Regions from separate parts of the Sphingomonas faeni genome, predicted to be linked through region 2. Evidence: riboswitches for the same ligand, from Rfam matches in the RefSeq annotation. Region 2 holds a riboswitch; the other holds the start of a gene.

Region 1 (5,887 bases), 1.1 Mb from region 2:
CGCGCGGTTCATTCGAAGGAGCCGTTCGTTGCGCTTGACCCTAGCTCTACTCTTGCTCGCGGCGACGCCGGCCTTTGCCCAACAGCAGCCGTCCGCGCCACTACCGGACGGTCCGACGCGCAGCTTCACCGGCAGCGACCTGTTCGGCCTGACGATCGCGGCGGACCCGCAGATCAGCCCGGACGGCAAGACGATCGTCTATGTCCGCCGCACCGGCGACGTGATGACCGACAGGATGCAGTCGTCGCTGTGGCTTATCGACGTCGCGAGCGGCCGCCAGACGCCGTTCGCGACGGATGGCAGCAGCCCGCGCTGGTCGCCGGACGGCGCGCGCATCGCCTATACCGCACGCGAGGGCGAAGGATCGCAGCTGTTCGTCCGCTGGATCGGCGGTGCGCAGAGCGCGCGCGTGACGAGCTTCCCCGGCGATCCGCAGGCGCTCGCCTGGTCGCCCGACGGCACCAAGCTCGCCTATATCGCAACGGTAGCAGGCGAGGGGACCAAGCTCGGCATGCAGCCACCTAAGCCCGAGGGCGCGAAATGGGCCGAGCCGCTGACGATCATCGATCGGGTCAACTACCGCAACGACGGGCCGGGCTATGTAAAGCCGGGCTACGACCATCTGTTCGTGGTGGGCGCGGACGGCGGCGCGGCAAGGCAGCTCACATACGGCAAGTTTGACGATGGCGGCCCGCTGTCATGGACGCCCGATGGCCGCAGCATCGTCTTCGCGGCGATCCGTGGGCCCGCCGCCGATCGGCAGGTGATGAACTCCGACGTGATCGCGGTCGATGCCACCAGCGGCGCGCTGCGGACGCTGACGACGCGCGACGGTCCCGACGCGCAGCCGCGCGTGTCGCCAGATGGCTCGAAGATCGCGTGGCTCGGCTTCGACGACAAGCGCCGCAGCTACGAGAACACAGAGCTGTATGTCGGCGACAGCGGTGCCGCGTCGCCGCGCTCCCTAACCGCCACGCTCGACCGCGGAATCGAGGACGCGGTGTGGGCCGCCGACGGCCGCAGCCTGTATGCGAGCTATGACGATCACGGCCAGCGCCGCGTTGCGCGCATCGGTATCGATGGCCGCGTCACGCCGCTGATCGACAATGTCGCGGGCGGCGGGCTCGACCGGCCCTATACCGGCGGCGAGTTCTCCGTCTCGAAGGGCGGCACCATCGCCTATACCGGCGGCGATGCGAGCGCACCCGCCGACGTCTGGGTGCTGGCGGGCGGGAAGCCGCGGCGGCTGACGACGCTCAACTCGGTGCTGACCGGATCGAAGGCCCTTGCGCCGGTCCGCAAGATCGCGGTGACCGCGCCAGATGGTCGGCCGATCGACGCTTGGCTCGCCACCCCGCCGGGACGCGTCGCAGGCCAGCGCGTACCGCTGATCCTCGAAATCCACGGCGGCCCGAACGCCGCCTACGGCCCCGGCTTCGCGACCGACATGCAGCTTTACGCCGCGGCCGGGTACGCCGTGCTCTGGACCAACCCGCGCGGTTCGACCTCCTATGGCGCCGAGTTCGCCAACCTGATCGACAAGACCTATCCGGCGGCCGATTACGACGACCTGATCGCCTCGGTCGATGCGGCGATCGCGGAGGGTACCGCCGATCCCGACAATCTGTTCGTGACCGGCGGCTCTGGCGGCGGGCTGCTGACCGCCTGGATCGTTGGCAAGACCGACCGGTTCAAGGCCGCCGCGACGCAGAAACCGGTGATCAACTGGATCAGCGAGGCGCTGACGATGGACAACACGCTGTTCACCTCGCGCTACTGGTTCACCAAGCTGCCGTGGGAGGATCCGATGAGCTATTGGAACCGCTCGCCGTTGAGCATCGTCGGCAACGTCAAGACACCGACGCTGGTGGTGGTCGGTGGCGACGATTTCCGGACGCCGGTGAGCGAATCCGAGCAATATTACGCGGCGCTCCAGATCCGCGGCGTGCCGACCGCGCTGGTGAAGGTGCCGGGCGCAAGCCACGGCGGCCTCGCCGCACGCCCGTCGCAATCCGCGGCCAAGGCGTCGGCGATCATCGCCTGGTTCGATCGATACCGGAAGCCGGCCACAGCAACTGCGGCAACACAGGGAGTCGCACAATGACGATACGGTACATGATGCTGGCCGGCGTGGCGCTGGTCTCGACGGCGGCGGTGGCGCAGGTCCAGCCCCCGCGCGTGGCGAAGAAGCCGTTCCAGGTGACGTCGCCCAATGGCGCGCGCGAGGACGACTATTACTGGCTGCGCGACGACACGCGGAAGAACCCCGAGATGCTCGCCTATCTTGCCGCCGAGAACGCCTATGCCGACGCGGAGCTCGCCTCGCTGAAGCCGCTCCAGGCCAAGCTTTACGAAGAGACCGTCTCGCATATCAAGCAGGACGACAGTTCGGCGCCGTATGCGAAGAACGGCTATTATTACGGCTCACGGTTCCAGACCGGCGCGGATTACCCGATCCTGGAGCGCCGCAAGGGCAGCCGCACCGCGCCCGCCGAAACGCTGTTCGACGAGCCGGCGATGGCGAAGGGCCACAGCTTCTTCGCGCTCAGCGACTGGGCGGTGAGCCCCGACAACGCCCGCGTCGCCTGGGCCGAAGACACCGTCGGCCGTCGCCAATACGTCCTCAAGGTGAAGGACCTCGCCACCGGTGCGGCGATCGCCGACACGCTCTCGAACATCGAGCCGAACGTCGTCTGGGCGGACGACAACAAGACCATTCTCTATGTCGAGAAGGACCCGGTGACGCTCCGGGGCTACCGCGTGAAGGCGCACGTCCTCGGCACACCCGCCGCCAGCGACCGGTTGCTGTACGAAGAAAAGGACGACACCTACTCGATGGGCGTCTCGCGCACCGCCGATGACAAGTTCGTCTGCATCGGCGTGAGCAGCACGGTCAGCGACGAGCAACGCTGCGCTGCCGCCGCCGCGCCAACCAGCTTCACGATCGTCGCCCCAAGGGCGCGCGAGTTCCGCTACGGCGCGGATCACATCGGCAACCGCTGGATCATCCGCACCAACAAGGACGCGAAGAACTACAAGCTCGTCACCGTCGCCGATGCCGATCTCGCCAAGGGAACGGCCGCATGGCGCGACCTGACGCCCGCCAGCGACACCGTCTTCATCGAGGGCTTCAAGCCCTTCGAAGGCTTCGTCGCGATCGACCAACGCGAGGGCGGCAACCGCATGATCCGCGTCCTGAACGATGCGGGCAAGTCGACTGCGGTCACCGCCGACGAACCCGCCTATCGCATGTCGCTCGACGTCAACGAGGAAATCGCAACGCCGTGGGTCCGCTACACCTATGGATCGCTAGTCACGCCGACCACCACCTACGAGGTCAACGCCAAAACCGGCGAGCGGCGCGCGCTGAAGGTCGCCCCGGTGCCGGGATACGACCCCGCAAAATACGTCACCGAACGCGTCTGGGCGCCCGCGCGAGACGGCACGCGGATCCCCGTATCGCTGGTCTACGCCAAGGGCACCAAGCGCGACGGCACCGCGCCGCTCTTCCAATACGCCTATGGCAGCTACGGCATCTCGAGCGACCCCGCCGTCGACCCTGGCCGCATAGACCTGCTCGATCGCGGCGTCGTCTACGCGATTGCGCATATCCGCGGCGGGCAGGAGATGGGCCGCGGCTGGTATGACGACGGCCACCTGCTCAACAAGAAGAACAGCTTCACCGACTTCATCGACGTCACCCGCTATCTCGTCGCGCAAAAATACGCCGCCAAGGACCGCGTCGCGGCGATGGGCGGCAGTGCGGGCGGGCTGCTGATGGGCGGCGTCGCGAACATGGCGCCGGCGGACTACAAACTGATCATCGCGCAGGTCCCGTTCGTCGACGTGGTTACGACGATGCTCGACGCGTCGATCCCGCTGACGACGTTCGAGTACGACGAATGGGGCAACCCCGCGCAGAAGGCGTCGTACGACTACATGCTGAGCTACTCGCCGTACGACAACGTCAAGGCGACGGCGTATCCGGCACTCTACGTCGGCACCGGGCTATGGGACAGCCAGGTGCAATATTACGAGCCGACCAAATGGGTCGCCAAGCTCCGCGAACTGAAGACCGACAAGAACCCGCTGCTGTTCCGCGTCAACATGGAGGCAGGGCACGGAGGCAAGTCCGGCCGCTTCGAACGCTATCGCCAGAATTCGGAATGGCAGGCGTTCATGCTGCAACAGCTGGGCGTCGCGAAATAGCACGCCCGTTGGCACGCCCGTTGGCACATTGGCGAAAGCAGGGTACCGATCGCGCGGGATGCGGCTTCCAGCCGTTTCCCGTGATCGCGTCGGTGCCCGGAAGGGCTTGATTGGGAATGCGGTGCGGACGGTTCGCCGTCCTATGCCGCGGCTGTCCCTGCAACTGTAAGCGGCGAGCGAGACGCACGAGCCCTCTACGCGAGGGCAGCCACTGGGCCGCAAAGCCTGGGAAGGCGTGCATCGAGCAACGACCCGCGAGCCAGGAGACCTGCCGGCGTCTGGTCGCTCTTGTCCCGGTCCAGGGGGTGGCCGAGGCACGGTGAACGCCGCCTGCGTGACACTGGCTGAGCGACGACCATGTGGCGGGGGCCGCATCGGCGTCGTGCGTCGGCCGCTCATGGCGTCCGGTCGTCGTATGTCCCGGCCGTTCGCGGCAGGCCCCGGTCCTCGTCGGACGCTGCGGGGTTTGTGCATGACGACTTCAACATTCGAGAGATCGACGCGGGTTTCGACCCGCAAGCGCATCGGCTGGCTGTTCGCAGGGCTGGTCGCGGCAAATATCGCCGCCTGGGGCTGGGCATTCTCGCTGTTCCACGCGCAGCCCCTCATGCTCGGCACGACCTTGCTCGCCTGGGGATTGGGCCTGCGTCACGCAGTCGACGCCGACCACATCGCCGCGATCGACAACGTAACCCGCAAACTCATGCAGGAAGGCCAGCGCCCGATCGCCGTCGGCTTCTGGTTCGCGATCGGCCATTCGGGGATCGTGCTCATCGCTGCCGTCGCGATCGCACTCACCGCCAGCGCACTGTCGCAGTTCGAGGCGTTCAAGCAGGTCGGCGGCGTGGTCGCGACGATGATCTCCGCGCTGTTCCTCTTCACGATCGCCGCGATGAACCTCATCATCCTCCGCTCGGTCTGGCGCACCTTCGGCCACGTCCGCGGCGGCGGCACCTATGTCGAGGAGGATCTCGACCTGCTGCTCGGCAGTCGCGGCCTGCTCGCGCGGCTGTTTCGCCCGATGTTCCGGCTGGTGACCCGAAGCTGGCACATGGCCCCGCTCGGCTTCCTGTTCGGCCTCGGCTTCGACACCGCCACGGAGGTCGCGATCCTCGGCCTTTCCGCGAGCCAGGCCGCCGACGGTCTGTCGATCGGCACCGTGCTCGTCCTCCCCGTGCTGTTCGCGACCGGCATGGCGCTGGTCGACACGGCGGACGGCGTCGTCATGCTAGGCGCGTACGAATGGGCGTTCGTGAAGCCGATCCGCAAGCTCTATTACAACATCACCATCACGCTGATCTCCGCCATAGTCGCGATCGCGATCGGAGGTATCGAGACGCTCGCGCTGCTCGGCGCAAAGCTCGGCCTGACCGGCGGCATCTGGGATCTGGCAGCCGCACTCGGCGAGAACTTCAACGGCCTCGGCTTCGCGATCATCGGCCTGTTCGTGCTGTGCTGGGTCCTGAGCTTCGCCATCTACCGCTGGAAACGCTTCGACGAGATCGAGGTGGTGCACGGGTAATATTACCTTCGTCATCCCGGGCTCGACCCGGGACCCAGAGCCAAGCACCGAATCGTGCGTGGCTCTGGGTCCTGACTTTCGTCAGGATGACGGAGGTGGAGTGCATTGGCACGCCCCCGGAATTCCTCTAACCCCACCCCGGAGGCTCGGTTCCAC
Region 2 (5,887 bases):
CGACGTCGTCGAAGCTGTCGCCGACCACCGTCACGGTGCCACCGACCGACAGGCCGAACGCGAACCGGTAATCGGCATTGACGCTCGCGGTCTGCTTGGGACGGCGCGCGAGGTCATTGCCGAAATCGTCGCCGACCGAGCGGTTCTCAGTGTCGATATAGCTGTAGTTCGCGGTCAGCGTCAGCGCATCGACCGGGCGCAGCGCGAGGGTGAATTCGACGCCGTCCGCTTCGGCACGCGCGACGTTGTCGTAGACGCCGAACGGACGGTTGGCGCAGATCGAACCGGGCGTCGTCAGCTCGCTCGGGCTGCAATCCCGGAAGTCGATCTGGTTGCGCGTGCGGCGATTGAAATAGGTAACGCCGACGCGGGCACGATTACCGAGAAACGCCTGTTCGACGCCGATATCGAAGTTGCGCGCGGTCTCCGGATCGAGGTCGCGATTCCCGTAGTCGGAGAAGAGCTGGTACAAGGTCGGTGCCTTGAAGCCTTCGCCGTAGCTTGCCCGGACGGTGGTGCCGGTGCGCAATGCCAGCGCGGCGTTCGCGCCGAACGTGGTGTGGCTGCCGAAATCGTCGTGATCGTCGTTGCGGACGCCGCCGGTGATCGTAAGGACGTCGAGCGGCTTGACGATCAGCTGGCCATACACGCTGGTGATCCCGGTATCCGCGAAGGTGAAGCCGTCGTTGAAGCGGCTGTCTTCGCGCTCGACGCCTGCAACGACGCGCACCTGGTCGAGTGGCCGGAAGTCACCCTGATATTCATAGCGCTCGCTACGGCCGCGACCGATGAACGACGGATCGTTACCAAAGCTCGGGTCGTAATTGTCGCGGTTGATATCGGCGATCGTGAACGCCACGCGGTTGTTGAACCGACCATCGGCGAGGTTCGCGTGCAGCCCGGCATAACCGTACGCCTCGCGCGTTTTCGAATATTCGGGGGTGTCGGCGAACACGTAATCGGGTGCCGGGAATCCGTCGATCGCAACACGGCTGTCCGCGAAATAGCCACGCAGGTCGAGGCCGATGCCCGGCGCGAACTCGACGCCGACCCGCCCGGTAGCGCCATATTGGCGATAGCCGTCGCGCTCGGTGCCGCTAGTCGCCGACGAGATGCCGTCGGTGCGCAAATATCCGCCGGTCAGCGATCCGGACACAGGACCCGACTTGCCCGACACGCCGGCGCTCGCGAACACGCTGTCGGCATAGCCGTATTCGGCGTTGGCGCGCGCCTGCACGCCTTCGGTCGGCGCGGCGGTGATGATGTTGACGACGCCGCCGATCGCCTGGCTGCCCCACGGCACCGAGTTCGGCCCGCGCAACACCTCGATCCGCTCGACCGAGCTCGACAGCAAATTGCCGAAGTTGAAGCCACCGCCGGTCGACGACGGATCGTTGACGCGGACGCCATCGATCACGACCAAGGTCTGGTCCGCCTCGGCGCCGCGGATGCGGACGCTGGTAAGCGCGCCGACCGTGCCGTTGCGGGTCACCGTGACGCCGGGCGTGGTCGCGAGCAGGTCGGATAGCACGGTGGTCTGCCGACGCTCGATTTCGGCACGGTCGATGACCGTTACCGCCTGGCCGATTTCGCTTAGCGGTTGCGCGGCGCGGGTCGCGGTGACGACGACTTCGGGGGCGTCGCTATCGGGACTAGTCTGGGAATGAGCAGGCGCTGCAATCGCCGCGGCGCTCAGCAGAAGGAAGAATTTCGTCATGGGGCACGTCCTGGCAGAACCGCCCGCGACCATTCGCGGGAGCGGCAGACGTCTCTCGCTCGAGGAAACCCGGCTGGACCGGAGCACTCGTCCGCGCCGGACACCCGCCCGCGCAGTGGATCGACCGTGAGAGGCAGGTCTCCTGGCTTCCGGGTCACCGCGCCCACCCCGCCTTCCCAGGTCGAAACCCAGTGGCATATCGGGGTGGCCGCTATCCGGTCACAGTTGCGGGTACAGCGCCGGTCTTGCGGACATATCCGCGCACCGACTTCCCTTTTGATCCCGTCGCCGGGAACCCTTCACGGTGGTGGCATTAGTCGCAGCGTATGCACGGGTCAACGCGGAGCCTACTCATCCTCCCCCGCCTGAGGGCGGGTAGCGCTGGGTCAGCAGGTTCACGGTCCATCGCACCACCCCGGCGAAGGCCGGGGCCCAATTGGGAGACGTCGATAGCGGAGCACGGTGGCTCGTTATTGCCACCTTTCCAATTGGGCCCCGGCCTTCGCCGGGGTGGTGGCGTGTTGGTCGGGACGTCGCTTTCCCTTCCTTATTCTCCCGCGAAGGCGGGAGCCCAGTCTGGGTCCCCGCCTTCGCGGGGAAACACGCTGCCTTCGTTTTATTGGCGGGGCGAGTTGAATTTACCGAAGCCCGTAGCGCAACCCTACCCAGATCGTCCGCGGCGTCGCGCGCTCGACGATGTTCGCGCCGCTGATGCCCGCCTCGACACGCTCGTTCAGGAAATTCTCCGCCCGGAACTCCGCAACCAGCGACCGCATGATCGGCAAAGCCGCATACGCATCCAGCGTGGTCGCCGGATCGAGCACCCGCGTATTCTGGTCGTCGTCGAACTGCTGTCCGATATGCCGCACCGTCAGCGACACCGCCGCCGCATCGCGCCGCCAGTCGACCGTTCCCGACACCTGATCGCGCGGCGTCTGCGCCGGTCGCAAGCCATCCAACGCGGCGGTGATCCCAGACCCTTCGACCGTCGAGTTCGTATGCGACCACGACGCCTGCATGCCGACCGGACCGGGCCGATATGACGCATCCAGCTCGAACCCATGCGCGCGGATCGCATCAAGGTTCTGGCGAACGCGGTAGGTTGCTACCCCCGGCAACACCTGTACCGGATTGGTCGTCGTGACGTTCGCCACGGCATCCTTCAGCCGGTTGTAGAAATACGTCGCGGCGATGCTCACCCCCGGCGCAGGCGTCAGCGTGACCCCGCCCTCGACGCCGGTCAGCCGCTCCGGCGACAGCAGCGCATTCGCCGCGGTCGCGTCGTTGCCGACCCGGAACGGCCGATACAGCTCATTGAGCGTCGGCAACCGCCACCCGCGATACCCGGCAACCCGCAGCGTAATCGCCTCGACCGGCTGGTACGCCACGCCCGCCCGGCCGGTGGTCTCGCTGCCGTCTCGATCCGCATACCGAAGATCGGTCAACGCAGCGCCGCCCACGAGCGGCCGTTCGGACAGATAGCCGCCATCGATCGACCACCAATCGACCCGTCCGCCAAGACTGAACGTGAAGTCGCCCGCCACCAGGCTCCCATCCGCGAACACGCCCGTCGTCGTCGTGCTCCCCCCAGCCTCGCGCCGCCGCGTCGGCGCCGCGTTGACGAAGGTATAAAGCTCCTGCGTCTTGCCGCTGACATCGCGAACATCCGCCCCGAGGCGAAGCGTAATGCTCTCGCCCAGCGGCGGCAGGACCTCGATCCGCCCGCCGAGCCCGGTCGCCGGCGTATTATATTGGTCGAGCGACTGGATCGCGGTCGTCCGCGCGGCATTGATGCTGTTGAAGCTGCTCGCGAACGCCCGCGTCTGCAGATACGCCAGCGCTGAATACCCCCAGCGCCCGCGCCCGATCAGCCGGACGCTCGCATCCGCCCCCTCACTCTTATTGTCGGTGAAGTCGCTCCCCCGGTCGCGCCGATCGGTGAACGCACTCGCATTCATCTGCAGTTCGGTCTTCGCGTCGATACCGACCACCGTCCGTAGCGCCCCCGACGCCTGCTCATATGGCGCCGGACGATCGACGATCCCGCGGCTCTCATCGACCGTCGGGGTGAAGCCATCTCCTCGCGCGTAAGCTCCGGACAAGGTCGCAAACCCCGAGCCCCGCACCAGCGCCGCAGAGCCCTGCGCATCGACCGAATCGCGGCTGCCATACGCAACGCTGCCCTGGAACGGTGCCGCCTGATCCGGCGCCGCACTTTCCAGCTCGACAGACCCGGCCAGCGCACCCGGCCCCTGATACCCGCTCCCGCCGCCACGCGTCACACGGATGCGCCCGAGCCGCCCCGTCGCATACGCCGGAAACGCGACCCACCCTCCGAACGGATCCGCCTGCGGTACACCGTCGAAGATCAGCAGCGCCCGGCTCGACGCATTGCCGCCGATCCCGCGCAGCGAAATTCCCTGGCTGGTCGGGTTGGCACTGCGCGAGTCCGAGCGCCGGAATTGCTGGAGCCCCGCGACGTCGGCCAGCACGCTCTCCAGCCGGTTGCTTGCGTTCGCCTGGATCCGATCGCGGTCGATCGTGACGATGTCGTAGGCGCGATCACCGGGCGCATCGGCAAGTCCGCGCCCGGTAACGACGATGTCAGCCGATTGGTCGGCAGGCGTCGCGGTCGTCTGCGCGACGGCGCTACCAGACGAAATCAACACGAAGGCGAGCGTAGAGAGTGAGATACGTATCATCGCCGCGGCATGGCAGCTTTTCCGCTCGCCCGGAATACGCCTCCGACGTCAGGCAGCCCCAAGTTTCGCGGCGTTTCGCGCAATTGCCGCCGCGCCCGCGAGAACCGCCACATCCTCGACGAACCCGGTCGGCGTCTGGCCGTATTTCGACATTGCCGCCATCCGCGCACGCCAGCCGGGATAGGACGCCGCCACCGCGGTCAATCCGCCGACCGCCGCACCCAACCATCGCTGCCGCCGCGGGACGAGCGATGCGCCCGCGATCGCCGAGGTTACGAACCGCGCCGCAAGACCGATCGCGACGATCCGGTCGGGCGCCGTCTTCTGCTTGTCCCCCGCCATCTCGCCGATCGCGAGCGCCAGCGCGCCCGCTGCGACGACGGGATGCGACAGCAGCTTTGGCGCGCCATTGTCGGCGGGCAGTTCGTCGCGAGCGGCGGCGATGGCGACTGCGGCGAGCGGCGTCATCGCACGTTGGCCGCCGACGAGGCCCATCAGGAAGGATGCGAGCATGATGATCTCCGAGAACAGGTTTGAGCGCATCAACGCGCGCCGTGCCATCCAAGGTCCGCCAAAGGCACTTCACGCACGGCCTGAGGACATCGCCGACGCCACCGCGTTTTGGCTGGTGCCGACGCGCACTATATAACCGGGGTCAACCTGCCGGTCGACGGCGGCCCCTCCGCCTCGAACGGCCAACCGGCGCTCTCCCGAGCGCGAGAGGATCACCATGACCGACTACAAGAAGACCGACGAGGCGATCGTCAAGCTCACCCCCGAGCAGTTCCACGTCACGCAGCAGAGCGGCACCGAGCGGCCGGGCACCGGCGAATATCTCAACACGCGCGAGCCCGGTCTGTACGTCGACATCGTCTCGGGCGAGCCGCTGTTCGCGTCCGCCGACAAGTTCGATTCGCATTGCGGCTGGCCCAGCTTCACCAAGCCGATCATGCCCGAGCACGTCGCCGAACTCCACGATCGCAGCCACGGCATGGTCCGCACCGAGATCCGTTCGGCAGGCGCCGACAGCCATCTCGGCCACGTGTTCGAGGATGGCCCGCAGGACAAGGGCGGCTTGCGCTATTGCATCAACTCGGCGTCGCTGCGGTTCGTCCCGCGTGCCGAGATGGAAGCCAACGGGTACGCCGCTTACCTGCCACAGGTAGACGCGGCGGGCTGATTGACCGCGCGACGGTGTGCCACACAGGTACACCGTCACGGCTAAAATGCGCTCCATTCAGCGCCCAGCGGCGAGCTTCGCACCCAACGTCGTGACCTACCCGAACACCGCGTGGTCGTGCAGATCAGGTTCCGGCCTATCAATCTTATCGCCTGAACGTCGTTGCGGATCACTGGCCTAGCCGCCGGAACAGCAGCCTCCCGAGACTGTTTCGACAGCAGGACTGTTCGTGTCGGCCCGTCCACTGCGCGTCCGACGCCGCGATCCGACGAGGACCATCATGCCGAT

What was found. A riboswitch is a leader RNA that binds a small molecule or an ion and turns the genes downstream of it on or off. The one in region 2 is predicted to bind cobalamin.
Region 1: it holds a riboswitch for cobalamin, as region 2 does, so the genes downstream of both, QFZ54_RS05310 (HoxN/HupN/NixA family nickel/cobalt transporter) here and QFZ54_RS10205 (TonB-dependent receptor plug domain-containing protein) in region 2, are expected to answer to the same signal.

The regions. Positions count from the first base shown of each region.
Region 1 covers NZ_JAUSZF010000001.1:1,134,125-1,140,011, reverse strand. Annotated here, with positions in the region: gene QFZ54_RS05320 (alpha/beta hydrolase family protein) at 29-2,104, shown strand; gene QFZ54_RS05315 (S9 family peptidase) at 2,101-4,209, shown strand; cobalamin riboswitch at 4,283-4,499, shown strand; gene QFZ54_RS05310 (HoxN/HupN/NixA family nickel/cobalt transporter) at 4,682-5,731, shown strand.
Region 2 covers NZ_JAUSZF010000001.1:2,201,632-2,207,518, forward strand. Annotated here, with positions in the region: gene QFZ54_RS10205 (TonB-dependent receptor plug domain-containing protein) at 1-1,717, opposite strand, end outside; cobalamin riboswitch at 1,833-2,032, opposite strand; gene QFZ54_RS10210 (TonB-dependent receptor) at 2,356-4,419, opposite strand; gene QFZ54_RS10215 (DUF4126 family protein) at 4,468-4,932, opposite strand; partial or broken gene QFZ54_RS20600 (3-oxoacyl-ACP reductase) at 5,006-5,130, shown strand; gene msrB (peptide-methionine (R)-S-oxide reductase MsrB) at 5,150-5,599, shown strand; gene QFZ54_RS10230 (L-dopachrome tautomerase-related protein) at 5,880-5,887, shown strand, end outside.